Regions from separate parts of the Arthrobacter sp. zg-Y1110 genome, predicted to be linked through region 2. Evidence: predicted binding sites of a transcription regulator. Region 2 holds the regulator's gene; the other holds the start of a gene.
The links. The regulator LexA, encoded in region 2, represses DNA repair genes until DNA is damaged. The targets are predictions, from matches to a motif close to TCGAACANNTGTTCGA.

Region 1: the regulator LexA is predicted to act here: its motif matches at 6,634-6,649, upstream of uvrA (excinuclease ABC subunit UvrA).

The regions. Positions count from the first base shown of each region.
Region 1 is NZ_CP104272.1:1,792,975-1,807,470, forward strand. Features, by position in the region: gene N2K99_RS08325 (RNA helicase) at 1-691, opposite strand, end outside; gene N2K99_RS08330 (trans-aconitate 2-methyltransferase) at 761-1,540, shown strand; gene N2K99_RS08335 (MBL fold metallo-hydrolase) at 1,562-2,200, opposite strand; gene N2K99_RS08340 (ABC transporter ATP-binding protein) at 2,295-4,028, shown strand; gene N2K99_RS08345 (ABC transporter ATP-binding protein) at 4,025-6,004, shown strand; gene N2K99_RS08350 (GntR family transcriptional regulator) at 6,014-6,430, shown strand; gene uvrA (excinuclease ABC subunit UvrA) at 6,677-9,580, shown strand; gene N2K99_RS08360 (HAD hydrolase-like protein) at 9,731-10,429, shown strand; gene N2K99_RS08365 (1-acyl-sn-glycerol-3-phosphate acyltransferase) at 10,416-11,084, shown strand; gene uvrC (excinuclease ABC subunit UvrC) at 11,201-13,207, shown strand; gene rapZ (RNase adapter RapZ) at 13,289-14,188, shown strand; gene yvcK (uridine diphosphate-N-acetylglucosamine-binding protein YvcK) at 14,188-14,496, shown strand, end outside.
Region 2 is NZ_CP104272.1:1,256,612-1,271,107, reverse strand. Features, by position in the region: gene N2K99_RS05885 (cation diffusion facilitator family transporter) at 1-327, opposite strand, end outside; gene N2K99_RS05880 (RNA methyltransferase) at 471-1,406, opposite strand; gene rplT (50S ribosomal protein L20) at 1,425-2,075, opposite strand; gene rpmI (50S ribosomal protein L35) at 2,195-2,389, opposite strand; gene infC (translation initiation factor IF-3) at 2,499-3,512, opposite strand; gene N2K99_RS05860 (DUF1844 domain-containing protein) at 3,902-4,330, shown strand; gene N2K99_RS05855 (MFS transporter) at 4,439-5,749, opposite strand; gene N2K99_RS05850 (SseB family protein) at 5,783-6,631, opposite strand; gene priA (bifunctional 1-(5-phosphoribosyl)-5-((5-phosphoribosylamino)methylideneamino)imidazole-4-carboxamide isomerase/phosphoribosylanthranilate isomerase PriA) at 6,634-7,383, opposite strand; gene N2K99_RS05840 (hypothetical protein) at 7,406-7,564, opposite strand; gene hisH (imidazole glycerol phosphate synthase subunit HisH) at 7,573-8,211, opposite strand; gene hisB (imidazoleglycerol-phosphate dehydratase HisB) at 8,208-8,825, opposite strand; gene N2K99_RS05825 (histidinol-phosphate transaminase) at 8,945-10,045, opposite strand; gene N2K99_RS05820 (LysM peptidoglycan-binding domain-containing protein) at 10,153-10,584, opposite strand; gene lexA (transcriptional repressor LexA) at 11,010-11,822, shown strand; gene N2K99_RS05810 (ATP-dependent DNA helicase) at 11,931-13,976, opposite strand; gene hflX (GTPase HflX) at 13,969-14,496, opposite strand, start outside.

The DNA of each region.
Region 1 (14,496 bases), 540 kb from region 2:
CCAGCAGCTCCTCCAGGGATTCCTGGACCGGGGTCTCCACGTAGTAGTAATGCAGGGGGATGGGCCGCTGCACGGAGGAGACCGTGACGGTGTCCCGGTTGGTGAGCTCGCTGAGCTCGTTCGCGATCCGGGTCATATCGCCCAGCGTGGCGGACATCAGCAGGAACTGGGCCTGCGGCAGCTCCAGCAGCGGAACCTGCCAGGCCCAGCCGCGCTGCGGGTCCGAGTAGAAATGGAACTCATCCATGATCACGGTGCCCAGGTCCGCGTCGGGGCCTTCGCGCAGGGCAATGTTGGCCAGGATCTCCGCGGTGCAGCAGATGATCGGGGCGTCCTTGTTCACGGAGGAGTCACCGGTGACCATGCCGACGTTCTCGGCGCCGAAAATCTCGCACAGTGCGAAGAACTTCTCGGAGACCAGGGCCTTGATGGGGGCGGTGTAGTAACTGCGCTCATCGTGCGCCATGGCATGGAAATGCGCAGCAATCGCCACCATGGACTTGCCGGAACCGGTGGGGGTGGCCAGGATGACGTTGTTCCCCGTCACCAGCTCCATCACTGCCTCGTCCTGCGCCGGGTACAGCGACATGCCCCGGCTCTCCACCCACTCCAGGAAGGACGTGTAGGTCTCGTCGGGATCGATGGTGCGGGTGCTGGACGGGCCGGAGGCAAGCTGCTCAAGAAGTTTCATGTCCATACCAGACTAACGGGGCCGTGCCGCTCCCGTTTTCCGCGGGGTGCGGCGGCTAGGCTCGGGGCCATGAAATGGGATCCCGAAAAGTACACACAGTTCTCCTCGCACCGCGACCGCCCGTTCTTCGACCTCACGGCCCGGGTAGCTGCTTCTTCTCCCGCGCGTGTGGTGGACCTGGGCTGCGGCACGGGCGTCCTCACCGCCGCACTCGCTGCCCGCTGGCCGCAGGCGCAGGTCACCGGCGTCGATTCCTCGGAGGAGATGATCGCCTCGGCCCGCGCATTGGAGGGCGCGCCGTCGAACCTGGACTTCGTACAGGGCCGGATCGAGGACTGGGAACCGGAGCCCGGCACGGACGTGGTGGTGTCCAACGCCGCACTGCAGTGGGTGCCGGGTCACCAGGAGCTCCTGCGCCGCTGGGCCAAGCAGCTCGACGACGGCGCCTGGCTGGCGGTGCAGGTCCCCGGCAACTTCACTGCACCTTCCCATGTGCTGATGCGGGAACTGGCGGCGAGCGCCGCCTGGGCCCCGAAGCTGGAGGGGGTGCTGCGCCATGCCGACGCCGTGGACGAGCCCGGGGACTACCTGGCCCTCTTCACCGAGGCCGGATTCGAAGCGGATGTCTGGGAGACCAGCTACGCCCAGGTCCTGGCCGGTGAGGACCCGGTGCTGGAATGGGTACGCGGCACCGCCCTGCGTCCGGTCATCGACGCCTTGTCCGCCGAGGACTTCGCCGCTTTCGAAACCGAATACGCGGCGCTGCTGCGCCAGGCCTATCCGCGGCAGGCCTGGGGAACCGTTTTCCCGTTCCGGCGCCTGTTTATGGTGGGGCGGAAAAAGGCCTAGCAACTCCGAAGAGCACGGCAGCTACCAGCCGCGTTCCTTCCATTCCCGCAGGTGCGGACGCTCGGCGCCCAACGTGGTGCCGGCCCCGTGTCCCGGGTGCACCACGGTGTCATCCGGCAGATAATCGAACACACGTTCGAATACGTCCTGATACAGCTGTGCAAAACGTTCCGGGTCCTTCTGCGTGTTGCCCAGCCCGCCGGGAAAGAGGGAATCCCCGGTAAACAGGTGGGCGGGACCGTGCGGGTCCCGGTAGAGCAGGGCCACGGAGCCCGGGGTGTGGCCGCGCAGCGAGATCGCCTCCAGCTCAAAGTCGGGGAACGTGCCGGTGTCCCCGTGGTCCAGGGGAACAGTCGTGGGTACCTCAATGTCGGGGATGTCCGCCGTGCCGGCTGCGGTCCTCGCACCGGTGGCCGCCACCGTTTCGGCGAGCGCCCGGACGTGGTCCCAGTGGCTGTGCGTGGTGATGACCAGTTCCAGCTTCGCCGGTACCGCGGCGTCCTGCGCCCCGTCGGCCAGCAGCCGCTCGATGGCCGGGAAGTCGGCGGCGGCGTCGATAAGCACCTGCGCACCGGACGCCTTCCCGGTGAGCAGGTAGACGTTGTTGTCCATTTCGCTGACGGACACGCTGCGGATAGTGATGTTCTCCAGATCCTCCATGCCGCCAGTGTAGCGATCCGGCCCCGGCATCGCCCCGGGACACCAGTCTTACCCGGGTATTGTCTGCGCTCGCGGACGGGCGTAGGTTGCAAGGATGCTTCTGAGGCTGGTCCGGGAAAACCTGGCCCCCTATAAAGGCGCGGTGGCCGCCGTCGTTCTCCTGCAGCTGCTGCAGACCGTCGCCACGCTGTATCTCCCTACCCTCAATGCGGACATCATTGACCGCGGCGTGGTCACCGGGGATACGGGCGTCATCATGCAGGTGGGCGGCTGGATGCTTGCCGTCACGGCGGGCCAGGTCCTGTGTTCCGTTTCGGCCACCTATCTGGCTTCGCGGGTGGCCATGAGCGCCGGCCGCAATATCCGGGCCGCGCTGTTCACCAACGTGGAGACCTTTTCCTCCCGGGAAGTCGGCCTGTTCGGGCCGCCGTCGCTGATCACCCGGACCACCAATGACGTGCAGCAGGTGCAGATGACCCTGCTGATGACCTTCACCATGATGGTTTCGGCTCCCATCATGGGAGTGGGCGGGGTACTGCTGGCATTGAACCAGGACATACCGCTCTCCGGCATCCTGCTGTTGATCCTGCCTGCACTGTTCCTGGTGATCGGGCTGGTGCTGAAGCGCCTGATTCCCCTGTTCCGCCGGGCCCAGCGGCAGATCGACCGGGTCAACTCGGTCCTGCGGGAACAGATCATGGGTATCAGCGTCATCCGCGCGTTCATCCGGGAGCACTCCGAGCAGGAACGCTTCGCCGGGGCGAACAGGGACCTCACCTCCACGCAGCTGCGGGTGAGCCAGCTGCTGGCCCTGCTGTTTCCCGCCGCCATGCTGGTCGCCAACCTCGCCACGGTCGCGGTGATCTGGTTCGGTGCCTTCCGGATTGACGCCGGGCAGATGCAGATCGGCGCACTTACGGCGTTTATTGCCTACATCATGCAGATCCTGATGGCGGTGATGATGTCCATGTTCATGGTCATGATGCTGCCCCGCGCAGCGGTCTGCGCCGAACGGATCTTCGAGGTGCTGGATACCCGTACCAGCGTTGCGGATGCTCCCGGGGCGGGGACGCTGGCGTACGACGGCGGACGGCTCACCTTTACCGACGTCGGGTACAGCTACCCGGGCGCGGAGGATCCGGTGCTGTTCAACCTCAGCTTCGAGGCCCTGCCCGGGGAGACCACGGCCATCATCGGTTCCACGGGGGCGGGGAAGACCACGCTGCTCAACCTGGTCCCGCGGCTGCTCGACTCCACGTCCGGCAGCATCGCCGTCGACGGGCAGGACATTGCCGGGGTTACCCTCTCCTCGCTGCGCCGCGGTATCGGGCTGGTGCCCCAGCGGGCCTACCTCTTCAGCGGCACCATCGCCTCGAACCTGCGCTTCGGCCGGCCGGACGCCACCGACGCCGAACTCTGGGAAGCCTTGGAGACCGCCCAGGCGGCGGACTTCGTCCGGACTGCCGAGGGAGGACTGGACCACCAGGTGGAACAGGGCGGAGCCAACTTCTCCGGGGGACAGCGGCAACGCCTCGCGATTGCCCGGGCCCTGGTGGTCCGGCCGTCCATCTACCTCTTCGACGACAGCTTCTCCGCCCTCGACTTCGCCACGGATGCCCGGCTCCGGGCGGCGCTCAAGCCGCAGACCCGGGATGCCACGGTAATTGTCGTGGCACAGCGGGTGAACACCATTACCGACGCCGCGAAGATCCTGGTGCTGGAAGAGGGCCGGATCGTGGGTCAGGGAACCCATGCGGAGCTGATGGGGTCCTCGGACACCTACCGGGAAATCGTCGCTTCACAGCTGACCGCGGAGGAAGTGGCATGAGTACACCGGGGGTACGGGGACGCCCGGGAGCTGCCGCAACCGTCAAGCCGGAGAACTTCGCCGCCAGTGTCCGTCGGATCCTGGCGCTGATGGCACCGGACCGGGTACGGGTAGCGGCGGTACTGGTTGCCGCCGTCGTCTCCGTGGCGCTCGCCGTCAGCGCGCCACGGATCCTCGGGGAGGCCACCAACGTCATCTTCGACGGCTTCATCGGTCAGGGCCTGCCCGCAGGGATGTCCAAGGAGGCACAGGTCCAGGCGCTGCGGGACTCGGGGGAGCGGGAACTGGCGGACATGCTCGCGGCGATGGATGTGGTCCCGGGGCAGGGACTGGACTTCGGCAGGCTGGCGGGGATCCTGCTCGGCGTGCTGGGCATCTATCTGGCGGCCTTCGCGTTCGGCTGGTTCCAGGCACGGGTGACCGCCCGCATTGTGCAGAACGCCATGTACCGGCTGCGCCGCGACGTCGACGGCAAACTGTTCCGCCTGCCCATGTCCCACTTCCAGCAGCAATCGCGGGGAGACGTCCTCAGCCGGGTCACCAACGACATCGACAACCTGGCCCAGACGCTCTCCCAGAGCCTGACCCAGATCATCACCTCGGTCCTGACCATCGTGGGCGTGCTCGCAATGATGGTTTCCATCTCCCCGCTGCTGGCACTGATCGCCGTGATTACCGTGCCCGTCTCGGCGCTGGTCACCGTCCTCATTGCCCGGCGCTCGCAGGCAGAGTTCAAGACCCAGTGGAAGTCCACCGGCGAGGTAAACGGCTATATCGAGGAAATGTTCACCGGCCAGGACGTGGTGAAGGCCTTCGGCCAGCAGGAGCGGGTCATCGAAGGCTTTGCCCCCGCCAACAACCGTTTGTACCGCTCCGCCTTCCGCGCCCAGTTCGTTTCGGGCATCATCATGCCGGCCATGATGTTCATCTCGAACCTGAATTACGTGGCCGTGGCGGTTGTCGGCGGCCTGCAGGTCGCCAACGGGCAGCTGTCCATCGGCGGCGTGCAGGCCTTCGTGCAGTACAGCCGACAGTTCAGCCAGCCGCTGGGACAGCTTGGCGGGCTGATCAACATGCTCCAGTCCGGCGTCGCGTCCGCCGAACGGGTGTTCGCCCTCCTTGACGCGAAGGAACAAGAACCGGACCCTTCCCGGCCCGACCACCTGAAGGCGGTGCGGGGGCGGGTGGCCTTCGAAGACGTCTCCTTCAGCTACAGCCCCGATGCGCCGTTGATCCGGAACCTGTCCTTCACCGCGGAGCCCGGGCAGACCGTGGCCATCGTGGGTCCCACCGGTGCCGGCAAGACCACGCTGGTCAACCTGCTGATGCGTTTCTACGAGGTGGACGCGGGCCGCATCACCATTGACGGCATCGACATTGCCCGGCTCCGCCGCGAGGACCTGCGCGGACACATCGGCATGGTGCTCCAGGACGCCTGGCTGTTCGAGGGCACGGTGCGGGAGAACCTGGCCTACGGCGCACCCGGCGCAACCGAGGAGCAGATTGTCGAGGCGGCGCAGGCCACCCACGTGGACCACTTCGTCCGGTCCCTGCCGGAGGGTTACGACACCGTGCTCGGGTACGACGGCGGGGCGCTCAGCCAGGGCCAGCGGCAACTGCTGACGATCGCCCGGGCCTGGCTTTCGAACCCGTCCATCCTGGTGCTGGACGAAGCGACCAGTTCCGTGGACACTCGCACGGAAATCGCCATCCGGCTGGCGATGAACGCCCTGCGGCAGGACCGCACCAGCTTCGTGATTGCCCACCGCCTGTCCACCATCCGGGACGCGGACATCATCCTGGTGGTGCGGGACGGGCAGATCGTGGAGCAGGGAACCCATGATGCACTGCTGGAGGCCGAGGGGTTCTACACCGAGCTCTACCGTTCACAGTTCGCCGGACCGGCACAGGATGGCGCGGCGGGTGGCGCGGCGGTGGCCGACGTGCCGGCGCCTGCCGATCCGGCCGGGCACTAGCATTGCACCATGACGCCTGACACAACCCCCGTAACCGCACCGACCCCCGCCGGCAACGACGCCGGTGTGCTGGCAGGGGTCCGGATTGACGCTTCCAGCTCGGTGCCGCCCTACGAACAGCTCCGCCTGCAGATCCTGGACGCCGTGAACGAGGGGCGCCTCGCCATTGGGACCCGGCTTCCACCGGTGCGTGCACTGGCCGGACACCTCGGACTGGCCGTGAACACGGTGGCGAAGGCCTACCGGGAGCTGGAGCAGGCGCAGGTCGTCACCACGCGGTCCCGCGCCGGCACTGTTGTCGCGGCGGGCGGCGACACCGGCCGCGGCCGGGTGGCCGAAGCTGCCGCTGCGTATGCCGCAGCGGTGCGGGCCAACGGCGTCTCGGATGACGACGCCGTGTCCCTCCTGCGGGCGGCCCTGGGCTAAACGGTCACTCAGCTTCCGGGCTGCGCCCCAGCACAGCATCCCACTCGGTGGTGCTGCTGGTGCCGGTGGGACCTCAGGAACTACCAGCAGCCCCTAACCGTGGGACCCCGTGCACGCGTGCGATGCAGCCCCGGCAGCTCCAAAGGCCCGCAGCCAGGGACCCCCGCACCGGCTCCGCTTCGCCCGCGGCGAAACCCGGGGGGTCGAATACTTTTTCGAATCGGCGTTTGAACTACAGTGGAAAACGTGCCTAAATCGACTCTTCCGACGGCTGACACCACGTTCGTGCCGCATAAAGCCAATGACCTTTCCCGCCTGGTAGTGAAAGGTGCGCGCGAGCACAACCTCCGCAACGTTGACCTGGACCTGCCGCGGGACGCCATGATCGTGTTCACCGGCCTGTCCGGCTCGGGCAAATCCTCCCTGGCGTTCGACACCATCTTCGCGGAGGGGCAGCGGCGTTACGTCGAGTCCCTGTCCGCCTATGCGCGCATGTTCCTCGGCCAGGTGGACAAGCCCGACGTCGACTTCATCGAGGGGCTTTCACCCGCCGTCTCGATCGATCAGAAGTCCACCAGCAAGAACCCGCGGTCCACGGTGGGAACCATCACCGAGATCCACGACTACATGCGCCTGCTCTGGGCCCGTGTGGGGCGGCCCTTCTGCCCGGTCTGCGGCGAGCCCGTCAGCCGGCAGACCCCGCAGCAGATCGTGGACCAGCTCCTCGAACTCGAAGAGGGAACCCGGTTCCAGATCCTTGCCCCGGTGGTCCGCGGCCGGAAGGGCGAATTCGTCGACCTGTTCAAGGAACTCGCCGCCAAGGGCTACTCGCGTGCCCGGGTGGACGGCAAGCAGGTCCAGCTGTCCGATCCGCCGAAGCTTGGCAAGCAGTACAAGCACAACATCGAAGTGGTCGTGGACCGCCTGGTGGCCAAGGACGGCATCCGGCAGCGGCTCACGGACTCCGTGGAAACCGGACTCGGCCTGGCCGACGGCCGCGTGGTGGTGGACTTCGTCGACATCCCCGAGGACAGCAGCGAACGGACCCGCACCTTCTCCGAGAACCTCGCCTGCCCGAACGAGCACCCGCTGGCCATCGACGAAATCGAACCGCGGTCCTTCTCCTTCAACAACCCGTTCGGGGCCTGCCCCGTCTGCACCGGCATCGGCTCCCGGCTGGAAGTCGATGAGGACCTGATCATTCCGGATCCCTCCAAGTCCCTGGCCGAGGGCGCCATCGCCCCGTGGTCCCTGGGCACCGCCACCACCGAGTACTGGAACCGGCTGCTCGACGGCCTGGCCAAGGACATGGGCTTCTCGATGGACACCCCCTGGAAGAAGCTCCCGGCCAAGGTGCGCGAGGCAGTGCTCCACGGCAAGGACCACAAGGTGGTGGTCCAGTACCGGAACCGCTTCGGCCGCGAACGCAAGTACAGCACCGGCTTTGAAGGCGTGATCCAGTACATCCACCGCAAGCACGGGGAAACCGAATCGGACCACGCCCGTGACCGGTACGAAGAGTACATGCGGGAAATCGCCTGCCCCGAGTGCGGGGGAGCGCGGCTGAACCCGGCGTCCCTGTCCGTGCTGATCAACGGCCGCAACATCGCCGAGATCAGCGCCCTGCCGCTGCGCGAAGCCGCGGACTTCCTGAACACCTTGGTCCTGACCGGACGTGAAGCGCAGATTGCCAACCAGGTGCTGAAGGAGATCCAGGCCCGCCTGACCTTCCTGCTCGACGTCGGCCTGGAGTACCTGAGCCTGAACCGCCCGGCGGCCACGCTGTCCGGCGGCGAGGCCCAGCGCATCCGCCTGGCCACGCAGATCGGCTCCGGCCTCGTCGGCGTGCTGTACGTCCTCGACGAGCCGTCCATCGGCCTGCACCAGAAGGACAACCGGCGCCTGATCGATACCCTGATCCGGCTGCGCAGCCTGGGCAACACCCTGATCGTGGTGGAACACGACGAAGACACCATCCAGGAAGCGGACTGGATTGTCGACGTCGGCCCCGGCGCCGGAGAGCGCGGCGGCGAGGTTGTGCACTCCGGCCCGTTGGCCGAGCTGCTCACCAACGAGCGCTCCATCACCGGCGCCTACCTGTCCGGGCGCAAGAAGATCGAAATCCCGGCGAAGCGGCGCAAGGTGGACAAGTCCCGCCAGCTGAAGATCGTAGGTGCCCGGGAAAACAACCTGCAGAACCTGAACGTGGATGTTCCGCTGGGCGTCTTCACCGCCGTGACAGGTGTCAGCGGGTCCGGCAAGTCCACGCTGATCAACGACATCCTCTACAAGACGATGGCGAACAAGCTCAACGGCGCGAAGCACGTGGCCGGGCGGCACACCCGTGTGGAGGGCCTGGAGCAGCTGGACAAGGTCATCCACGTGGACCAGAGCCCGATCGGACGGACCCCGCGGTCCAACCCGGCCACCTACACCGGCGTCTGGGACCACATCCGCAAGCTGTTCGCCGAGACCAACGAGGCGAAGGTGCGCGGCTACCTGCCGGGCCGCTTCTCCTTCAACGTCAAGGGCGGCCGCTGCGAAGCCTGCCACGGCGACGGCACACTGAAGATCGAAATGAACTTCCTGCCCGACGTGTATGTTCCCTGCGAGGTGTGCCACGGCGCCCGGTTCAACCGGGAAACCATGGAGGTGCACTACAAGGGCAAGAACATCGCCGAGGTGCTGGACATGCCGATCGAAGAGGCAGCAGAGTTCTTCGCCGCCTTCGGTCCCATTTCCCGGCACCTGAACACGCTGGTGGACGTGGGCCTGGGCTACGTCCGGCTGGGCCAGCCCGCCACCACGCTCTCCGGCGGTGAGGCGCAGCGCGTGAAGCTCGCCAGCGAACTGCAGAAGCGGTCCAACGGCCGCAGCATCTACGTCCTCGACGAGCCCACCACGGGCCTGCACTTCGAAGATGTGCGCAAGCTGCTGGAGGTGCTGCAGGGACTGGTGGACAAGGGCAACACCGTGATCACCATCGAGCACAACCTGGACGTCATCAAGAGCGCCGACTGGATCATCGACCTCGGCCCCGACGGCGGTACCGGCGGCGGCAAGGTGGTTGCCTCCGGCACCCCGGAGAAGGTTGCCAAGGTGGAGGGCAGCCACACCGCGACGTTCCTGGCGGAGATCCTCAACCAGTAGTTCAATGAAGGCCGGTGGCTGCCCTAGCGGGCGGCCGTCGGCCTTCGGCGTGTCCGGCCCGGTCGCGGAGAAATATACGCGCCCGAAAGATATGCACCGCAGGGCATACCTTTTTCCCTTGGGACGCCCGGATATGCAAAACTTAGGCCCGTGACTTCTCCCCGGCTTTTAGTGCTGTTCGATCTCGATGGAACGCTGGTTGATCCGGCCGGTGCCATCACGGGCGGCATCCGTTCCGCCCTCACGGCCTGCGGGCTGCCGCAGCCGTCAGAGGCGGACCTGTTCCGGATGGTCGGACCCTCCCTGGTGACGTCCCTGCGTGAAATCGCCGGCGTTCCCCAGGACCGCCTGGAAGCGGTGATCCGCCACTACCGGCAGGGTTACCGGCAGGCAGGCATGGCACAGAGCCGGCCTTACCCGGGCATCCGGGACCTGGTGGAGAATCTGCGCACGGAGCACACCGTAGCCGTGGCCACCCAGAAACCCGGGCACTTGGCGGTGGAACTCCTGGAGGTGCAGGGCATGGACAGCCTCTTTGCTTCCGTTCACGGCTCGCCCGCCGACGAGCAGGCCGCCGCCGCACTCAACGGCAAAGCCGGCATTATCCGTGCCGCCCTGGAGCGGCACGCGGGTTCCTTCGACCGGGCCGTGATGATCGGCGACCGCAGGCACGACGTCGAGGGAGCCGCTGCCAACGGAATCGACTGCATCGGCGTCTCCTGGGGCTTCGCTGCCACCGGCGAGCTCGACGCGGCGGGGACCGCCGTCGTCGTTGACACCGCGGAAGAACTGGCCGATGCTGTGCTGGCCTATGCGCAGAACGGAGCGGCACTGAATGGTTCTGTATAACCTGACCCGGGCAAGCACCCGCGGGCTTGTCGCCGGTCTGTGCCGGCCCACGATCACCGGACTCGAGCATGTTCCGGCTCACGGCCCTTTCATTGTCGCCTGCAACCACCAGTCCTTCCTGGACAGCGTCCTGGTCCAGGCCCTGCTGCCGCGCCGCGTGGGTTTCTTCGCCAAGGCCGAATACTTCACCGGGACCGGCCTCAAGGGGCTCGCGATGAAAAGCTTCTTCGAAGGCGTGGGTTCCATTCCGGTGCAGCGCGACCAGCAGGCCGCCAGCGTTGCGGCGCTCAAGACCCTGCTGGACATCCTCGAGGAGGGCGGCGGCGTCGGAATTTACCCCGAAGGCACCCGCTCACGCGACGGACTGCTCTACCGCGGCCGCACCGGCGTGGGCTGGCTGGCACTGACCTCCGGGGCTCCGGTGGTACCCGTGGGGCTCATCGACACCGACAAGCTGCAGCCCGCCGGCAAGAAAACGGTCAAGCCCGGACACTTCACCCTGAAGGTGGGGCAGCCGCTGTACTTCCAGAAGACCGGACCGGAGCATGCGCTGCCGGCTCGCCGCCAGGCCACCGACCGGGTCATGGACGCCATCGCCGAGCTCAGCGGCCAGCAGCGCTCGGACAGCTACAACCGGAACCGGCCGGAGGGGTAGCCAGACGGCCCGGTAAAGACGCTCACCGGCGCCCGGAGCGTGCCGGACTGTTCAGCGCCGCGCGAAACCCCATGCCGCCGTCCGGGGCCGGCGAAAGGCGAACGTAGGATGGAGACGTGGCAGATCCAGCAACCTACCGGCCGAAAACAGGGGAGATCCCCACGGCACCGGGCGTATACCGCTTCCGGGACGAGCACGGCCGGGTCATCTATGTGGGCAAGGCGAAGAACCTCCGCTCCCGCCTGAACTCCTATTTTGCGAACCCGCGCGGGCTGATGCCCAAGACCCGGGCCATGGTGCATACCGCGGCCGGCGTCGAGTGGACGGTGGTCGGCACCGAACTCGAAGCGCTGCAGCTCGAATACACCTGGATCAAGGAATTCAATCCCCGGTTCAACATCATGTTCCGGGACGACAAGTCCTACCCCTACCTGGCAGTGACCATGGGGGAGAAGTACCCCCGCGCCCAGGTCATGCGCGGGGACCGGCGCAAGGACACCCGCTACTTCGGCCCGTTCTATCCGGCCAAGGCAATCCGCGAAACCCTGGACACACTGCTCCGGGTCTTCCCCGTCCGTACCTGCAGCAGCGGCGTCTTCAAGCGCGCAGAGCGCACGGGCAGACCGTGCCTGCTCGGCTACATCGACAAGTGCTCCGCCCCCTGCGTCGGACGGATCAGCCCGGAGGACCACCGCGAACTGGCCGCGGAACTCTGCGACTTCATGGCCGGCGAGGGCAAGCGCTTCATCTCCAGCCTCGAGAAGGAAATGCAGGCCGCCGTCGCCGAACTGGACTACGAAACCGCCGCCCGGCTCCGCGACGACGTCTCGGCCCTGCGGAAAGTATTCGAACGCAACAACGTGGTCCTAAGCGAAGACACCGACGCCGACATCTTCGCGCTGGAGGAAGACGAACTCGAGGCGTCGGCCCAGGTGTTCCATGTCCGCGGCGGACGCATCCGCGGCCAGCGCGGCTGGGTCGTGGAAAAGGTCGAGGACAACGACACCGCCGACCTCGTGGAGCACCTGATCCAGCAGGTCTACGGCGAGGCGAACTCGACCGACCGCATTCCGCGCCAGGTCCTCGTCCCGGTGCTGCCGCCTAACGCGGAGGAGCTGGCCGAATGGCTGGGCGGGCTGCGCGGCGCCCGGGTGGACATCCGGGTGCCCATGCGCGGAGACAAGAAGGCGCTCATGGAGACCGTTGCCCGCAACGCCGCGGATGCCCTGCGGCTGCACAAGAGCCGCCGGGCCGGGGACATCACCACCCGCTCCGCCGCCCTGCAGGAACTGCAGGAGGCCCTGGACCTGCCCTCGCCGCCGCTGCGTATCGAGTGCTACGACATTTCCCATGTGCAGGGCACCAATGTGGTGGCCTCCATGGTGGTGGCCGAAGACGGCCTGCCGAAGAAATCGGACTACCGCAAGTTCTCGATCACCGGCGACGCCGCCCGGGACGACACGTCCTCCATGTACAACGTCATTTCCCGCCGTTTCCGCAATTACCTCGCGGAGAACGCGGATCCCGCCGCCGATCCCGATGCCCCGGTGGACCTGCCGGACGAGCGCGGCGGCGACGGCGACGTCCAGCCGTTGACGGACACACTCACCCCTGCGCCCAAGGCAAAGTTCGCCTACCCGCCGAACCTGGTGGTGGTGGACGGCGGCCAGCCCCAGGTCGCGGCGGCGTCGAAGGCCCTCGCGGATCTGGGCATCACCGATGTGCAGGTGGTCGGACTGGCCAAGCGCCTCGAGGAGGTCTGGGTTCCGGACAGCGACTTCCCGGTGATCCTCCCGCGCGCCTCCGAGGCACTGTTCCTGCTCCAGCGCGTCCGGGACGAGGCGCACCGCTTCGCCATCACCTTCCACCGGCAGAAGCGGGGCAAGTCCATGACCGCGTCACTGCTCGATGAGGTGCCCGGACTGGGACCGTCGAAGCGGCAGGCACTGCTTAAGCACTTCGGCTCCGTGAAGAAACTGCGTGCCGCGACCGAGGAGGAACTCCTGGAGGTGCCGGGCATCGGTCCGGCCATGGCCGCCAACCTGCGCAGCCGCCTGGCGGACAAGGAAACGGCGGGAGTTCCGGCGGTCAATATGGCCACCGGCGAAATCCTGGAAACTTAGTTAGGCTTGGGAACCGGCGTGTCGGCTTCGAACCGTTCGGAGTTCTTCGAAAAGCAGGACAATCAGGATGGGATCACAGTAATGACGCAAGAGGACGGCTTGACCGTAGTCAAACCGGAGGAATCGGAGCTGCTCGTAGTTACGGGCATGTCCGGCGCCGGGCGCAGTACCGCCGCCAATGCGTTGGAAGACCACGGCTGGTACGTCGTCGAGAACCTGCCTCCGATGATGCTTGGTACCCTCACCGAGCTGGTCTCCCGGATGCCGCAGTCCATTCCGAAGCTGGCCGTGGTGGTCGACGTCCGCAGCAAGGAACTCTTCCAGGACATCCGCGAAGCCCTGCGCAACCTGCGTGCCGCCGGCGTCACCTACCGCCTGCTGTTCCTCGACGCCGATGATTCCACCCTGGTCCGGCGCTTTGAACAGGGACGACGCCCCCATCCGCTGCAGGCCGACGGCAGCATCCTGGACGGCATCGCCGCCGAACGCGAGGTCCTGACGGAGCTGAGGGAGTCCTCCGACATCGTCCTGGATACGTCCAAGCTGAATGTCCACGCTCTGGCCACCGCCGTCACGGAGCTGTTCACGGAGTCCGGCCCGATTGTGCTGCGCCTGAACGTGATGAGCTTCGGTTTCAAATACGGACTGCCGGTGGACGCGAACTACGTTGCCGACGTCCGCTTCATCCCCAACCCGCACTGGGTCCCGCAGCTGCGCCCGCACACCGGGCTGGACGAAGACGTCCGCGACTACGTCCTGCAGGCCAAGGGCACCGCGGAGTTCCTGGACCGTTACGTCGACGCCCTGGAGCCCGTCATTGACGGCTACCGCCGGGAAAACAAGCACTACGCCACGATCGCCGTCGGCTGCACCGGCGGCAAGCACCGCTCCGTTGCCGTCACGGAGGAACTGGCCAAGCGCCTGGCCCAGCTTCCGCACGTGACGGTCAGCTCCCACCACCGGGATCTGGGGCGCGAGTAATGTCCTTCCTCACCGGACCCCTGCCCCTGATTCCGGAGGGGAAGGGACGTGAGAGCGGGAGCGGGAGCGGATCGATCGTCGCGCTCGGCGGCGGCCACGGGCTGTCCGCCTCCCTCTCGGCCCTCCGCCTGCTCACCACCGACCTCACCGCCATCGTTACGGTGGCGGACGACGGCGGCTCCTCCGGCCGCCTCCGCCGGGAACTGGGCGTCCTTCCGCCCGGGGACCTGCGGATGGCCCTGGCGGCGCTCTGCGACGACACTGACTGGGGACGCACCTGGCGTGACGTCATGCAGCACCGCTTCCGG
Region 2 (14,496 bases):
GATCGGGTGCGGATCCTGCCACTTGTGGTACGCCTCGTAGAGGGCGAAGAGGCCGCCGACGCTGAAGAGGACGATGGAGACGATGAACGCGTAAACGTAGCGTTCACGGCCGTAGCCGAAGGGGTGCTCGGGGCTGGCCTGGCGCCGTGCGCGTTTGCCGCCCACGAGCAGCAGGGCCTGGTTGCCGGAGTCGGCAACCGAGTGGATAGCCTCCGCGAGCATGGAGGATGAACGCGTTAAGGCGAAGGCAATGAACTTCATGACCGCAATGGCCAAGTTGGCGCTCAGTGCCGCGATAATCGCCTTATTACCGCCGCTGGCAGACATATAAGACCCGTTTCGCTTTGTACGTGGATTGGCTGGTTCAGCTGTCTGGAAACAACTGTTACCAATACGCTACATGGGAGAAGGGACAGCCATGCGCCGGTGCACAACCGCTGCCGGTTAGCCGCCGGGTTTACCTGTTCTGCTTACCTGTTCTGCGCGCGGGCCGAGGCGTAGAGGCAGACGGTTGCCGCGGTCCCGACGTTCAGGCTTTCTGCCCGGCCGTAGAGCGGGACGGCCACGCGGTGGTCGGCTGCGGCCAGTTCTGCATCGGACAGGCCCTGGGCTTCGTTACCGAACAGCCAGGCTGTGGGCTGCTCGAGCTGTGGAAGGGCGGCCTCCGCGGCTCCGTCCGCCCCGTCGGGGCCGGAACTGCCGGTCTCCGCGGCGCCGCCGAAGCGGCGCACCGCACTGAGGTCCTGGAGCCGGTCAAGATTGACGTTGCCGTAGCCGTCGGCTGCCAGCACCGTGACGCCTGCGGTATGCAGGGCGTGGACGACGTCGCCGAAGTCGGCGCCGGTCACCACCGGCAGGTGAAAGAGTGACCCCGCGGTGGAACGCACCGCTTTGGGGTTGTAGATGTCCACGCTGGACGCCGTAAGCACTACGGCGTCGGCACCGGCGGAATCCGCTGCCCGCAGCACGGTGCCCGCATTGCCGGGGTCCCGCACCTCGCACAACACGGCAACGAGCTTCGCACCTGAGGCGAGGACTTCCTCGAGCGTGGTGGTGGAGGTGTGGCAGACCGCCACGATGCCCTGCGGGGAAACGGTGTCGGCCATGGCGGCCAGGACTTCGTCCGTGGCCAGGCGGAGCGTCACGCCAGAGGCCAGATCCGCCAGCTCGGGCAGACGATCCAGGCAGGCCTCGGTGGCATAGACCTCGTGGACGACGGCGGGGCCGCCGTCGACCGCGGCCGCACGGTGCGCGGAAAGCGCCTCCCGTACGGCCTGCGGCCCTTCGGCCAGGAAACTGCCGGATTTTAAGCGCGAAGAGCGCCCGGCAAGCTTCGCTACATCACGGACCCGATCGGCTCGGGGATTGGACATAAGCGGTGCCTGCGGGCGCCCTTCAAGGTTCATCGGCTTTTAGGAACCGACTTAGCCCTGGAACTTCTGGCGGGATTCTCCGCCAGCCGGCTCCAGGCCTGCAGCCTTGGCTGCTTCAACGGAGTTGAACCAGTACTCGGCAACGGTCTGCTCGTACCAGGTGGAACCCGGGACGTGGTACTTGCCCGAACCCAGGTTGCCCTTGATAACGAAGCCCTCCGGGGCGTCGCCCTCGGAAGCCTTGAATCCGCCCTGAGCGGTGGCAACGGCAGCAGCCGGCTTTTTGGCGGCGGGAGCTGCAGCCTTGGCAACCGGAGCGGCCGCGACGGCCGGAGCGGAGGTGTCGGACGGCAGTGCGTCCTTGGCAATCTGGACCAGTGCGGCGAAGGCAGCAGCGTCATTGACGGCCAGTTCAGCCAGCATGCGGCGGTCAACCTGGATCTCGGCCAGCTTCAGGCCCTGGATCAGGCGGTTGTAGGTCAGGCCGTTGGCGCGCGAAGCAGCGTTGATGCGCTGGATCCACAGGCGGCGGAAGTCGCCCTTACGCTTGCGGCGGTCGCCGTAGCTGTACACAAACGAGTGCAGCAGCTGCTCTTTGGCCTTACGGACCAGGCGCGAACGCTGTCCGCGGTAACCCTTGGCGCGCTCGAGAATAACCCGACGCTTCTTGTGGGCGTTAAGCGCCCGCTTCACACGTGCCACGTGCGTACTCCTTTTGGTAAATCTCCCCGACTTCAAAAAAGTCTCTGCACCTGTTGATCCCAGGCGGGGAAAGCTTGATGGGTGATGCCGGCCCGGACGGGTCGGCTATCGGGGACTGGCTAGATGCCGAGCATCTTCTTGATGACCTTGGCGTCCGCCGGTGCCACGAGCTTGTCGTTGGCGAGGCGGCGGGTCAGCGTGGAGGGCTTGTGCTCCAGGTAGTGGCGGCGGTTAGCCTGCTGGCGCTTGAGCTTGCCGGTACCGGTCAGCTTGAAGCGCTTCTTGGCGCCACTGTGGGTCTTCATCTTCGGCATGTCTACCGATCTCCTTTAGGTTTCCGCGGGCAGGCCCGCGGGGCTTCGGACACCTTGCGGGTGCCAGGGCTTATTACTGGACGCCGGAACGAGGCGCAGTGCAGTGAAACTACTCTGCAGTTCCGGGCTTGTTCTGGCCGGTGGTCCCCCGCGAGGAGGACGGCTTGCCGGCAGGCTTCGGTGCTGCGGCAGGCTTGGGCCGGGCTGCAGGCTTGGGCGCAGGCTTTGCCGCCGTCGGCTTCGGAACCGCTGCAGGCTTAGGCGCTGCGGCAGGCTTCGCTGCTTCTGCCGGCTTCGCGGGCTCGGCCGGAGCGGCGGGAGCGACAGCTTCAGCGGCAGGCGCTGCGGCCGGCTTGCTGGCTGCAGCCACACGGCGTGCCTCGGTTGCAGCCTTTTCGGCAGCTGCAGCCCTGGCCCGCTTTGCGGCCTGTTCCTTTTCAGCCTGCTCCTGCTCGGCGCGGGCCTTGTCGGCAGCTTCAGCGGAGGAACCCAAACGCAGTCCGTCCGGAAGCAGGTCCGCGAGGCTCTGCGTCATGGGAGCAGCCTTCTCGGAGGTGTTCACCCGTTCGGGTGCCTCCCCGTTCCGAACTGCCTCGTTCGCTGCCTTGGCATCGGCACGCTGTGTTGCCCGGCGCGCTTCTGCCTTGGCCTCGGCCTTGTTCTTCACCGGGCCAATGACCATGACCATGTTGCGGCCGTCGATACGCGGGGTGGACTCAACCACACCCACCTCGGCAACATCCTCAGCGAACTTGTTCAGCAGCTTCATACCCATTTCCGGGCGCTGCTGTTCACGTCCACGGAACTGGATCATGGCCTTGACCTTGTCACCGGCGGCCAGGAAGCGCATGGCGTGTCCGCGCTTGGTTTCGTAGTCGTGGGTGTCGATCTTCAGGCGGAAGCGGATTTCCTTCAGAACGGTGTTCGTCTGGTTCTTCCGGGCTTCGCGTGCCTTGACGGCGGCTTCGTACTTGTACTTGCCGAAGTCCATTAGTTTGCACACCGGAGGCTTGGCCTGCGGTGCTACCTCAACAAGATCCAGGTCAGACTCGGCAGCCAGGCGAAGCGCGTCCTCAATCCGGACCACTCCGACCTGCTCACCTGCCGGACCTACCAGCCGCACCTCGGGGACGCGGATCCGATCATTGATTCTTGGCTCGCTAATGTTGCAGCTCCTGTGCTCTTCAAAACGGCTACCGCCTGCAAATGAAGAAGGCCTCCAATTGCAAGCGCAATCGAAGGCCCTTTGGGGGTCGGCAGCAACTGCTTCGAAACCAGTTCGAAGGCAGTTAGCTCCCGGAATAAACCGCAGTAACACTGCAGCCCGTCCGGGGCCGACCTGAACCCGGCAACTCTGGCGCCAACGAGGGCGGTCAGGCTGACGCGGGTGGGAGGGGTCTCCGCTTGCATACCGGCGCCGTAGGCTTCCAGGAGGAAAGTGTGATTTTCATCCCGCCCGTGATGGGCATTGAAAGTAACGACAACCAGTCGGTCTGTGACAAGCTTACCAGTATGAGTACCCCACAGAGCAATCCGGCAGGCGAGGCAACCCGCCACTCCTTCCCGGGAACACCAGCAGAGTCCGAATCTGCGGCAGCAGCACAGCAGGAAGTCGTCGAGCAGATGCGCGACATTGCCGAGGTGCCGGCCATCGAGGTCATTACGACGGCGGCCGTGCACCTGATGAGCGCAGCAGCCGTGAAGTGCGGCCTGGCCGAAGGCGATGACGCCGACGAGCTCAAGGACCTGGACGAGGCCCGCAAGCTGATTACCGCCCTTGCCGGTTTCGTCACCGCCGCCGCTCCGGAGATCGGCAGCCAGCATGCCGGTCCGTTGCGCGATGGACTGCGTTCCCTGCAGCTGGCCTTCCGCGAAGCTTCCGTTATCCAGGATGCCCCGGGCAAGGGTCCGGGCGAAAAGTTCACCGGTCCCGTCAGCTAGGACTAGCCTCCTCCCCCACACCATTGAACGCCCGAAGGTCCTGACGCCGGCAGCTGCCGGCACCGCGGAATCCGCGGCAGGCCCTTCGGGCTTTTTCGTGCCCGGAAGCTAGCTGACCGGAGCCGAGCGCCGGGCGAACTGTCGGACCGTGAGCGTCACCAGCACCAGCACCGATGCGGCGCCGCCGGCCATCAGGAAGCCGGACCAGGGGCCAATGACGTCGATAGCCAGGCCTGCCACCGGCGCGCCCAGCGCGGTGCCGGCGGTCATTGACGAGCCGTACCAGCCCATCGCTTCACCCCGCCGTTCCTCCGACACGAGGTCGGCAACCCGCTCGGATGCCGAAGACAGCACCGGCGCGCAGAGCAGGCCTGCGGGGATGGAAAGCAGCGCCAGGCTGAGGGTGCTGGTGGCGAAAGCCATCGGCATGGTCAGGACGGCCATCGTCAGGAGCAGCAGCATCGGCGAGATCCGCCGGTTCATGGCACCGTAGAGAATCCCGCCGACAGCGGAGGCTGCGCACCACGCGACGAACACGATGCCGACCTCTGACGGGTTTCCGCCTGCTTCCACCAGCGCCACCATGCCGACATCGGTGCTGGACAGCAGCAGGCCGGCGCCGACGGCGACGGCAAAGACCACGGCCACGCTCGGGGTGAACCAGCCGAAGTTCCCCGCGACGCCGTTTCGCAGCCTGCCGAACAGATTCTGCGGCCCGTCCGGCAGTCCCGCCCCGGTGAGTTCCATCGGTGCTTCCTGCACGTTGGCCGGGGCCACGGCCACCGCGGCGGCCGCAGCGGCATCCTGCTCGTCTGCGGCGGTCACGGCGTTCCGGGGTTCCACGGACCGGGTCGGCGGGTTGAACCAGATCAGCAGCAGTCCCGCTACTGCGGCGGACACCCCGACGGCGGTCAGTCCGACGACGGACGAGCGCGTTGCTATAACTGCGCCCAGGGCGGGACCCATCATGAAAATAAGCTCGGTGGCGATGGAATCCAGCGCAAAGGCGGTGCGCCGCTGTTCGCCGGTGGCCAGGACGCCCAGCGACTGCCGCACGACGCTGAAGACCGGAAGGGTGAACACGCCGCCGATCAGCGCCAGGACCAGCAGCCATTCGAAGCTGGCGTGCGGAGCAAGGCTCCAGATGACAGCTTCGGCAATAACGGAGGGAATCAGGGCCCGCCGCAGGCCCACGGTGTCCACGCGGCGGCCTCGCCAGGGGGCACCCACTGCTATGCCGATGGTGACGACGGCGGCTACCGCGCCGGCGGCCGCGTAGCCCTTGTCCATGGTGTTGACCACGTGCAGGGTCAGCAGCACTCCGGCGGCGGAATGCGGGAAACGGGCGATCATCCCGATGAGCAGCACACGGCGGATAGGAGCTATCCGCAGCATCTCGCGGTACAGGCCAAAATTCACGGCAGTTCTCTTCTGGCGGCTACGCCGGACGGGTCAGCGCGTGATTTTCAGGTCAAGTGAATCCACGCGCTCAACAAACTCGGGGTTGGCAGTCAGGCGCTGCTGCAGTCCGGCCGCCAGGGCAGAAACGTCCTGCGGATCAAGTCCGGGCGCTAGCTGAAGCACCATTCTAAGCTCAGGGCCGGTCCCTCCCCCGCCCACCGGAGCACCGGCGGCAGTCCTGGACGCGGTCCCCGGCCCCTGTTGGAGGGTGACGGCCAGGATCCGGGGGTCCGGCCCGGCGGCGGTTTCGGCCGCCGCGACGAGGCCGGCGTCGGCGTACGAGGGCACCCACTCCTGCTGCTGGGCCAGGGCCCACATGGCCGGGCGCCGCACCACGAAGGTGAACTCGGCTCCCGGGTCGATAACCAGCAGCTGGGCGTCTTCGGCGACGGCGGAGAGTGCGGCGCGGTTGGCGTAGACCGCAACCGGCCGGGCTTCGGGATGCCAGTGTTCCAAAGCGTCCACGGAGGTGAATACCGGCAGCGCCTTGCGGCCGTCCGGGGCGTTGAGCGTCACAAGCGCCATATCGGCCTGCTTGTCCGCGGTCAGCCCGTGGTCGGATTCGGCTTCCTCCCCCAGCACGGCGATGATCGGCACGAAGACGCGGGCCGTGGCCAGGGAGGCTACGACTTCCGCTTCGCTTCCGCTCCCGGCAATCAGTTTCGCCAGGGCCGCCGCGTATCCCGGGTCGGTCCGTCCGCTGTCTGAATCGAAGTTGTGCAGCGGGTTTCCCTCACCGGCCAGGTCCCGTCCGGACCACGGCCGGCCCGCGGAATCGGTGGGGCCGCCGGCGCCGGCAAGGGCCGCCGCAATGTGGCCGGGTAGTTCGCGTGCTGCCATACCTAGCGTTCCGGGTGGCCGGCGACGTCGAAGGCCTGGGGCAGCGTGAACGCGCCGGCGTAGAGTGCCTTGCCCACAATGGTGCCTTCGAGCCCCAATGGAACCAGTTCCCGGAGCGCGGCCAGGTCATCGAGGCTGGAGATGCCGCCGGAGGCGACCACCGGACGGTCGGTGCGTTTCAGTACCTCGCGGAGCAGTTCCAGGTTGGGCCCGCGCAGCGTGCCGTCCTTCGTCACATCGGTAACCACGTAGCGGGCGCAGCCTGCCTCTTCCAGCCGGGCCAGGACCTCCCAGAGGTCCCCGCCTTCCTGGGTCCAGCCGCGTGCGGCGAGGGTGGTGCCGCGTACGTCGAGGCCGACGGCGATGGCCTGGCCGTAGCGGGCAATGGCGCTGGCGGTCCACCCCGGGTTCTCCAGTGCCGCGGTTCCCAGATTGACGCGGGCAGCGCCGAGCTCCAGGGCCTTTTCGAGCGACTCGTCGTCCCGTATCCCGCCGGACAGTTCCACCTTGATATCCAGGGACTTCACTACGCGGCTGAGCAGGTCAAGGTTCGAACCTCGCCCGAACGCTGCGTCGAGGTCCACGAGGTGGACCCATTCGGCGCCGTCGTTCTGCCAGGCCAGGGCTGCGTCCAGCGGATCGCCGTAGCTGGTCTCGCTGCCTGCCTCGCCCTGCACCAGTCGCACGGCTTGGCCGTCCGCTACGTCTACGGCGGGCAGCAGTTCAAGGACAGGGGTTTCGCTGAAGGGCATTTGGATGCTTTCGGTGGTGGGGTCAGGAAAGGTCGAGGGTCAGCAGGTACGCGCCCAGCAGGGCCATTCCGGCCAGGACCCAGAAACTGATAACGATGATTTTGGACATGCCCTGGCTGCGGAAAGACACCGCACCGCCGATGAGCAGTCCGGCCAGGCCCATGAGGATAACGCTCCACATATCGGCGCCTAGCCCAGGGTCTTCAGCCAGTTGTTCAGCAGCGCCGCGCCGGCGTCACCGGACTTTTCCGGATGGAACTGGGTGGCCGACAGGGCGCCGTTCTCCACCGCGGCGATGAACGGGCCGCCGTGGTCCGCCCAGGTGACCTGCGGCGGGCGCATTGCCGGCTGGGTGACGTCGAAGTCCCATTTCTGCACGCCGTAGCTGTGCACAAAATAGAACCGCTCGTTCTCGATGCCCTCAAACAGGGCCGATCCTTCGGGCGGCGTCACGGTGTTCCAGCCCATGTGGGGCACGACGTCGGCGGCCAGGCGCTCGACCACGCCGGGCCATTCGCCCATCCCCTTGGTCCGGACACCGTGTTCCACGCCTTCGTCAAAGAGGACCTGCAGGCCTACGCAGATACCCAGGACCGGCCGGCCCCCGGCTACGCGGCGCCCGATCATGCGGATCGCATCCACGTCCTTGAGGCCCTGCATTACCGCCGCGAATGCTCCGACGCCGGGCACCACCAATCCGTCGGCGTTCAGCACGTCGTCAGGCTTGGCGCTGAGCGTGACGTTGGCGCCGGCGTGCTCCAAGGCGCGGACAGCCGAACGGATGTTGCCGGATCCGTAATCCAGGACAGTGACGTTGCGGGAAGTCACAGTGCTCCCTTCGTGGAGGGGATGCCCTCGACGCGCGGATCGGATTCGACGGCTGCGCGCAGGGCGCGGGCAAAGGCCTTGAACTGGGCCTCGACGATGTGGTGCGGATCGCGTCCGCCAAGGACCCGCATGTGAAGGCAGATCTGCGCGTGCAGGGTGATGGCTTCGAACACGTGGCGGGTCAGGGATCCGGTGAAGTGTCCGCCGATCAGGTGGTATTCCTGGCCGGCGGGTTCCCCGGAGTGCACCAGGTAAGGACGCCCGGAAATATCGACGACGGCGTTTGCCAGCGCCTCGTCCAGGGGTACCGTGGCTTCCCCGAAGCGGCGGATGCCGGCCTTGGTACCCAAGGCGGTCTTCAGCGCCTCGCCGATGCTGATCGCGATGTCCTCGACCGTGTGGTGCACGTCGATGTGGGTGTCGCCGGTGGCCCGGACGGTGAGGTCCATCAGCGAGTGCTTGGCCAGCGCGGTCAGCATGTGGTCATAGAACGGCACCGAGGTGCTGATGTCGGCGCGGCCGGTGCCGTCCAGGTCCAGCTCGACGAAGACAGACGATTCGCTGGTGGTCCGCTCAAGGCGGGCGGTGCGTCCGGTGGCGGTCTCCACAGTCATGGGGTTCCTTCACGAAGATTGGAAGCGGGGCAATAGGCAAAGCCCCGGCAGGTCATCAGTTTAGTCCCGAACGCCCCGACTCACTGAAACCGGGGACATCCTGGGCGCCCGGCTTCCGCTCAGGCAGCGAGCAGTTCCCGCAGCCGGGTCAGGAACGCAGTGGTTTCGGCTTCGGTGCCGGCTGTGACCCTCAGGTGGCCCTCGATGCCGATGTCGCGGACGAGTACGCCGGCTTCGAGCAGGCCTTCCCACACCGCCCGCGGATTCTCCATACCGCTGAACAGCACGAAATTGGCGTCCGACGGCGCCGGTTCCAGTCCGAGCGCACGCAGTTCCGCCACTATGCGGTCCCGCTGGCCCTTGATGTCTTCCACGTTGGAGAGGAGCGCATCGGCGTGCGTGAGGGCAGCATTCGCAGTCGCCTGCGTGATGGCGGAGAGGTGGTAGGGCAGGCGGACCAGTCGCAGGGCGTCAGCAATCTGCGGCGCTGCGGCAAGGTAGCCGATCCGGGCCCCGGCGAGTGCGAAGGCCTTCGACATGGTCCGGGAAACAATCAACCGTTCCCGGCCAGGGAGCAGCTGCAGTGCACTGGGGGTATCGGCGTGGGAGAACTCTGCATACGCCTCATCGACCACGACGATGGCGTTCGAAGCTTCTCCCGCTTCATAGGCGGCTTCGATCACGTCCAGTTCCAGGGCAGTACCCGTGGGGTTGTTCGGGGTGCACAGGATCACGATGCTGGGTGCCTGCGCCCGGATCTGCTCCGCAGCCGATTCGGGGGTCAGGGAGAAGTCCCGCTCCCGCGTGCCGGTGACGTACGCGGTGCCGGTGCCGCTGGCGAGCAGCGGGTACATGGAGTACGTCGGAGGGAAACTCATGGCCGTCCGCCCTGGTCCGCCGAACGCCTGCAGGATCTGCTGGAGAACCTCATTGGAACCGTTACCGGCCCAGATATTCTCCGCAGCCAGTCCGTGGCCGAGGTATTTGGCCAGGTTTTCCCGCAGCAGGGTGAATTCGCGGTCGGGATATCGGTTCAGGCCGGCGACCACTGATTCAATCTCGGCCAGAATGGCCCGGCGCACATGCTCCGGAAGTCCGTGGGTATTTTCGTTGACGTTCAGCAGGATGGGCACATCCAGCTGAGGGGCGCCGTACGGGGTCAGGCCCCGCAGATCATCGCGCAGGGGAAGTCTGTTCAGGTTTTCCAGCTGTTCGTTCACTTCTACAGCTTAGGACGCTCTGCGGTGACGTTGTATTTGAGCGACTTCCAGCACGCCTCTGTTACGGGCACGCAGGTAAGGATCATCGGAGCGCGCTGGCCGGTGGATCAGCGCGAGACCGGGATGTAAATCTGGCTGCCGGCGGGGACGGTGGCGTCCGCCAGGTTGTTGAGTTCCACGATGTCGGCGACCACGGTGCGGGGATCCCGGTCCGGGGCGAACTCGGTGGCGAGCGACCACAGTGAATCCCCGGCGGATACACCCACCTGGATGGTGTGTGTCTGCTCCGGGGAGCCCCCCGAGGCCATAGCCGGTGCGGTGAAGAATCCGATGAAGACCAGCAGTGCAGCGGCCACGATCATCAGCGGGGCGCCGACCAGGACGAGCCGGCCGCGGCGGGTCAGGCGCAGCGGGACCGACGCCTGGGTGTCCGCGGTGTTGGCTATGCGGGCGGGGTCAGCGGCCCGGTCGGGGGCAGATTCAGTGAGGCTCTGTGCGGTGAAGCTCTGTGCAGTGAGGGGAAGTACGTGTACTGACATGTCAATACCTTTCCGGTCCGAAGAGCAGCTCCGCCGATTCCCCCGCTTCCCGTAAAAGCACCGGGAAAAACAGTGTGGCTCGAAACTGCATTCGAACATCTGGTGGGTCCGCCGAGGTGTCGGCGGACCGTTTTTCTACTCAGGGTCGAACATATGTTCGAAGCTGTACTCGAACATTTCTAGCACCTATCTACGAACATTGTCGAGACTCGCTCGAATATATGTTTGAAAATATGCCTGCGCTCCCCTAGCGTTGAACCTGTTGGAAGCGGCTGGAACCAACTAACCATCCGGCACTGACAAAACGGCTTGGCGGGATAGACCACCGCAGGGAACCACCGCATCGAATCACCGCAGGACAAACCAGATACACCGCTAGAACCATCCGGCCCGCATCCACGGGCCGACTGTGAAGGGAAGCCGACGTGGCCCGTGTTACCAATGGCAGCACCCCCTCCCCTGCCGCGCCCGCGCCGGCAGGACGCACCAAGGGCCTTACCGCCCGGCAGACGAAGATCCTGGAGACCATCCAGCGTTCGGTGAATGCGAACGGCTACCCGCCCTCCATGCGGGAGATCGGCGACATTGTGGGGCTGGCCAGCCTTTCCAGCGTTACGCACCAGCTGAGCCAGTTGGAGAAGCTGGGCTATATCCGCCGGGACCCCAAGCGCCCGCGTGCCATGGAGATACTGGTTCCGCTCCTGCTCCGCGATGCTCCTGTGCGCCGAGGCAACGGCAAGGCGGCGAACGGCGGGAACGCCGCGGAGGCTGCTGAAGGTGCAGCAAAGGGCGTCCCGGAATCCGGCGGCGGCAGCTCACGCACGCAACGTTCCGGCAGCGTCTCCGACCTCACCACAGCAATCGACACGGCGATGGTTCCGCTGGTCGGACGGATCGCCGCAGGCGGACCCATCCTCGCCGACCAGCAGGTTGAAGAGATGGTTCCCCTTCCGCGCCAGCTCGTAGGGCACGGCGACCTGTTTATGCTTCGCGTGGCGGGCGACTCCATGGTGGATGCTGCCATCTGCGACGGTGACTGGGTGGTTGTCCGCCGCCAGCCCACCGCCGAAAACGGTGACATTGTCGCGGCCCTGCTCGAGGACGAAGCAACCGTGAAGACCTTCCGGCAGCGCAACGGACATACCTGGCTGCTGCCTCAGAACACCCGCTACGAGCCGATCCTCGGTGACGAAGCCACCATTATGGGCAAAGTCGTTTCAGTGATGCGCTCGCTCTAGGCACAAGCAGAACGTCCTGGTCAGACGTCAAAAGGACCATGCAAAAGCAGCGCCGCCGGTACACGGCGGCGCTGCTTTTTGTTTCCGGGATCCCCTTCCCCGGCGGTTTTACTTCTTCGCGCCCGCGGGTTCCGCCGCGAGCCGCTTCAGCGCCTGAAGCACCACGGAACGGTCGGTGGTGGACCAGAAGGGCGGCAGGGCGGCCCGCAGGAAACTGCCGTAGCGCGCGGTTGCCAGGCGTGAGTCAAGCACGGCCACCACTCCCTTATCCCCGGAGGCGCGGATCAGCCGTCCTGCGCCCTGGGCGAGCCGGACGGCTGCGTGGGTCGCCGAGACGCTCATGAAGCCGTTGCCCCCGGCCTTGGCAACCGCCCGGGTGCGGGCGGTCATCAACGGATCGTCGGGACGCGGGAACGGAATCCGGTCAATGATGACCAGCCGGCAGGAGGCTCCGGGGACGTCCACGCCCTGCCAGAGGGACATGGTGCCGAACAGGCAGGTCTCGTCCTCGTCAGCAAACTGCTGGACCAGGGCGGACATGGTGGATTCGCCCTGGCAAAGGATCGGAAAGTCGACCCGCTTCCGCAGCGCTTCCGCAGCTTCCTCCGCGGCACGGCGGGAAGAGAACAAACCCAGGGCACCGCCGCCGGAGGCCTTGATCAGCGACTCCAGCTCATCCAGCTGCTCCGGGGAGGTGCCGCGTCCCGGTTTCGGCAGGTCCTTGGCTACGTACAGGACTCCCTGCCGCGGGTAGTCGAAGGGGCTGCCGACGTCGGTCCCCGTCCATTTCGGTGCACCGGCACCCAGCAGCCCCAGGGCTCCGGCGACCGGACCGAACTCCGCCCCGATGGCGAGGGTGGCCGAGGTAAGCACGACGGTGTGTCCGTCGAACAGGCCTTCGCGCAGCCGTCCGGCCACGGACAGCGGTGCAACGTTGATGGTGGGCGGTGCGTCGTCTTCCGGAGCGGTGTAGCCGGTGCCCGGTGAGAAGGTGCTGGCACGCGATGCCCACAGCACTTCCCCTGAATTCACTGCGTCAAGGATGCGTTCACACAGTTCCAGGACGGCCATCAGGCGGGAACGTGCCATCTGGCGGCCGCCGTCGACGGCGTCGGAGCCTTCGGGCTTGGAATCTGACAGCGCGGTGCGGCAGGCTTCCCGCACTGCGCCCAGGACCAGTTCCTGGTCTTCGGACAGCCCGGCGGCCAGCAGTCCGGAGGGCACCGGGGCAAACACGGAGTCGAAAGCCCGGCCGGCAGCGGCAAGCGGCTCCATGGTGGCGGACGTGTGCTTGCGTGCTGCGGAGACCGCCGCGGAAATCACTGTTCCGGAGAGTTGTCCGGTGACCGCTCCGGTGACGCGGTCCTGCAGCTCGTGTGCCTCGTCGATCACCACCACGTCATAGTCCGGCAGGACGGCCAGTCCCTCGAACGCGCTGATGGCCAGCATCGCGTGGTTGGTGATCACCAGATCGGCAACGGCGGCCTTGGCCCGTGCCTGTTCGCTGAAACAGGCCTCCGCCACCGGGCACTTCTGCGCCCCCAGGCACTCCATCGAGGTGACGGACACCTGACGCCAGGCACGGTCGCTGACGCCGGGAAGCAACTCGTCCCGGTCGCCGGTTTCCGTTTCCTGCGCCCATTCCTGCAGGCGCACGACGTCGCGCCCCAGCGCCGAGGTGGGCCCGCCGGCGGGAGCGGGATGGGAGACAGCCTGCTCGTCGCCAAGCAGGAACAGTGTTCCGGCTTCGTCTTCTTCGGGGAATCCGCCGCCGGTCTTGTGGACACAGACGTAGTTGCTGCGGCCCTTGAGCAAGGCAACGTCGACTTCCCGCGGAAGCTTCGGTTCCAGGGTCTTCAGCAGGCGCGGGAGGTCACGCCCGACGATCTGTGACTGCAGGGCCAACGTGGCAGTGGAAACCAGCGCGGGTTTGCTGCTCTCCAAGGCGTGTGCAATCAGCGGGATCAGGTAGGCGAGCGACTTGCCCGTACCCGTTCCGGCCTGCACCAGCAGGTGGTCGCCGGACTCGATGGCCTCGGCCACCTGCCGTGCCATCTCGTGCTGGCCGGGCCTGTTCTGCCCGCCCATGGCCGCTACCGCCGTGTCAAGCAGATCCAGGACCTGGTCCGGTCCCTGCGGCGCTTTCCTACCCATGGGTCACGAACTGCTCCAGCTCTGCTGCCAGCCCTTCACGAACCTTCACATGGAGCTGGGTGCCGGCTTCGCCGTGTTCCAGGGAGAGGATCTCGGCGTCCTCCTGGTGCAGGCGGGAGACGACGTCGCCGCGCTCGTAGGGCACCAGCAGTTCCAGGTCCACGCCGGGGCGCGGAATGCCCTCGGAAATCGCCTGCAGCAGCTCGGGGATACCCTCGCCCGTACGCGCCGAGACGACCACGTGCCGCGGCTCGCGCTGGCGCAGCCGCTCAAGCACGAACGGATCCGCTGCGTCGGCCTTGTTCAGCACGATAATTTCGGGCACCTTGCGGGCGTCGACTTCGGTGAGGACGGTCCGGACGGCCGCGATCTGGCCCTCCGGGTCCGGGTGCGAAGCGTCAACCACGTGCAGGATCAGGTCTGCGTCGGCTACTTCCTCAAGGGTGGAGCGGAAGGCTTCCACCAGCTGGGTGGGCAGCGATCGGACAAACCCTACGGTGTCCGCGAGCGTGTAACCGAT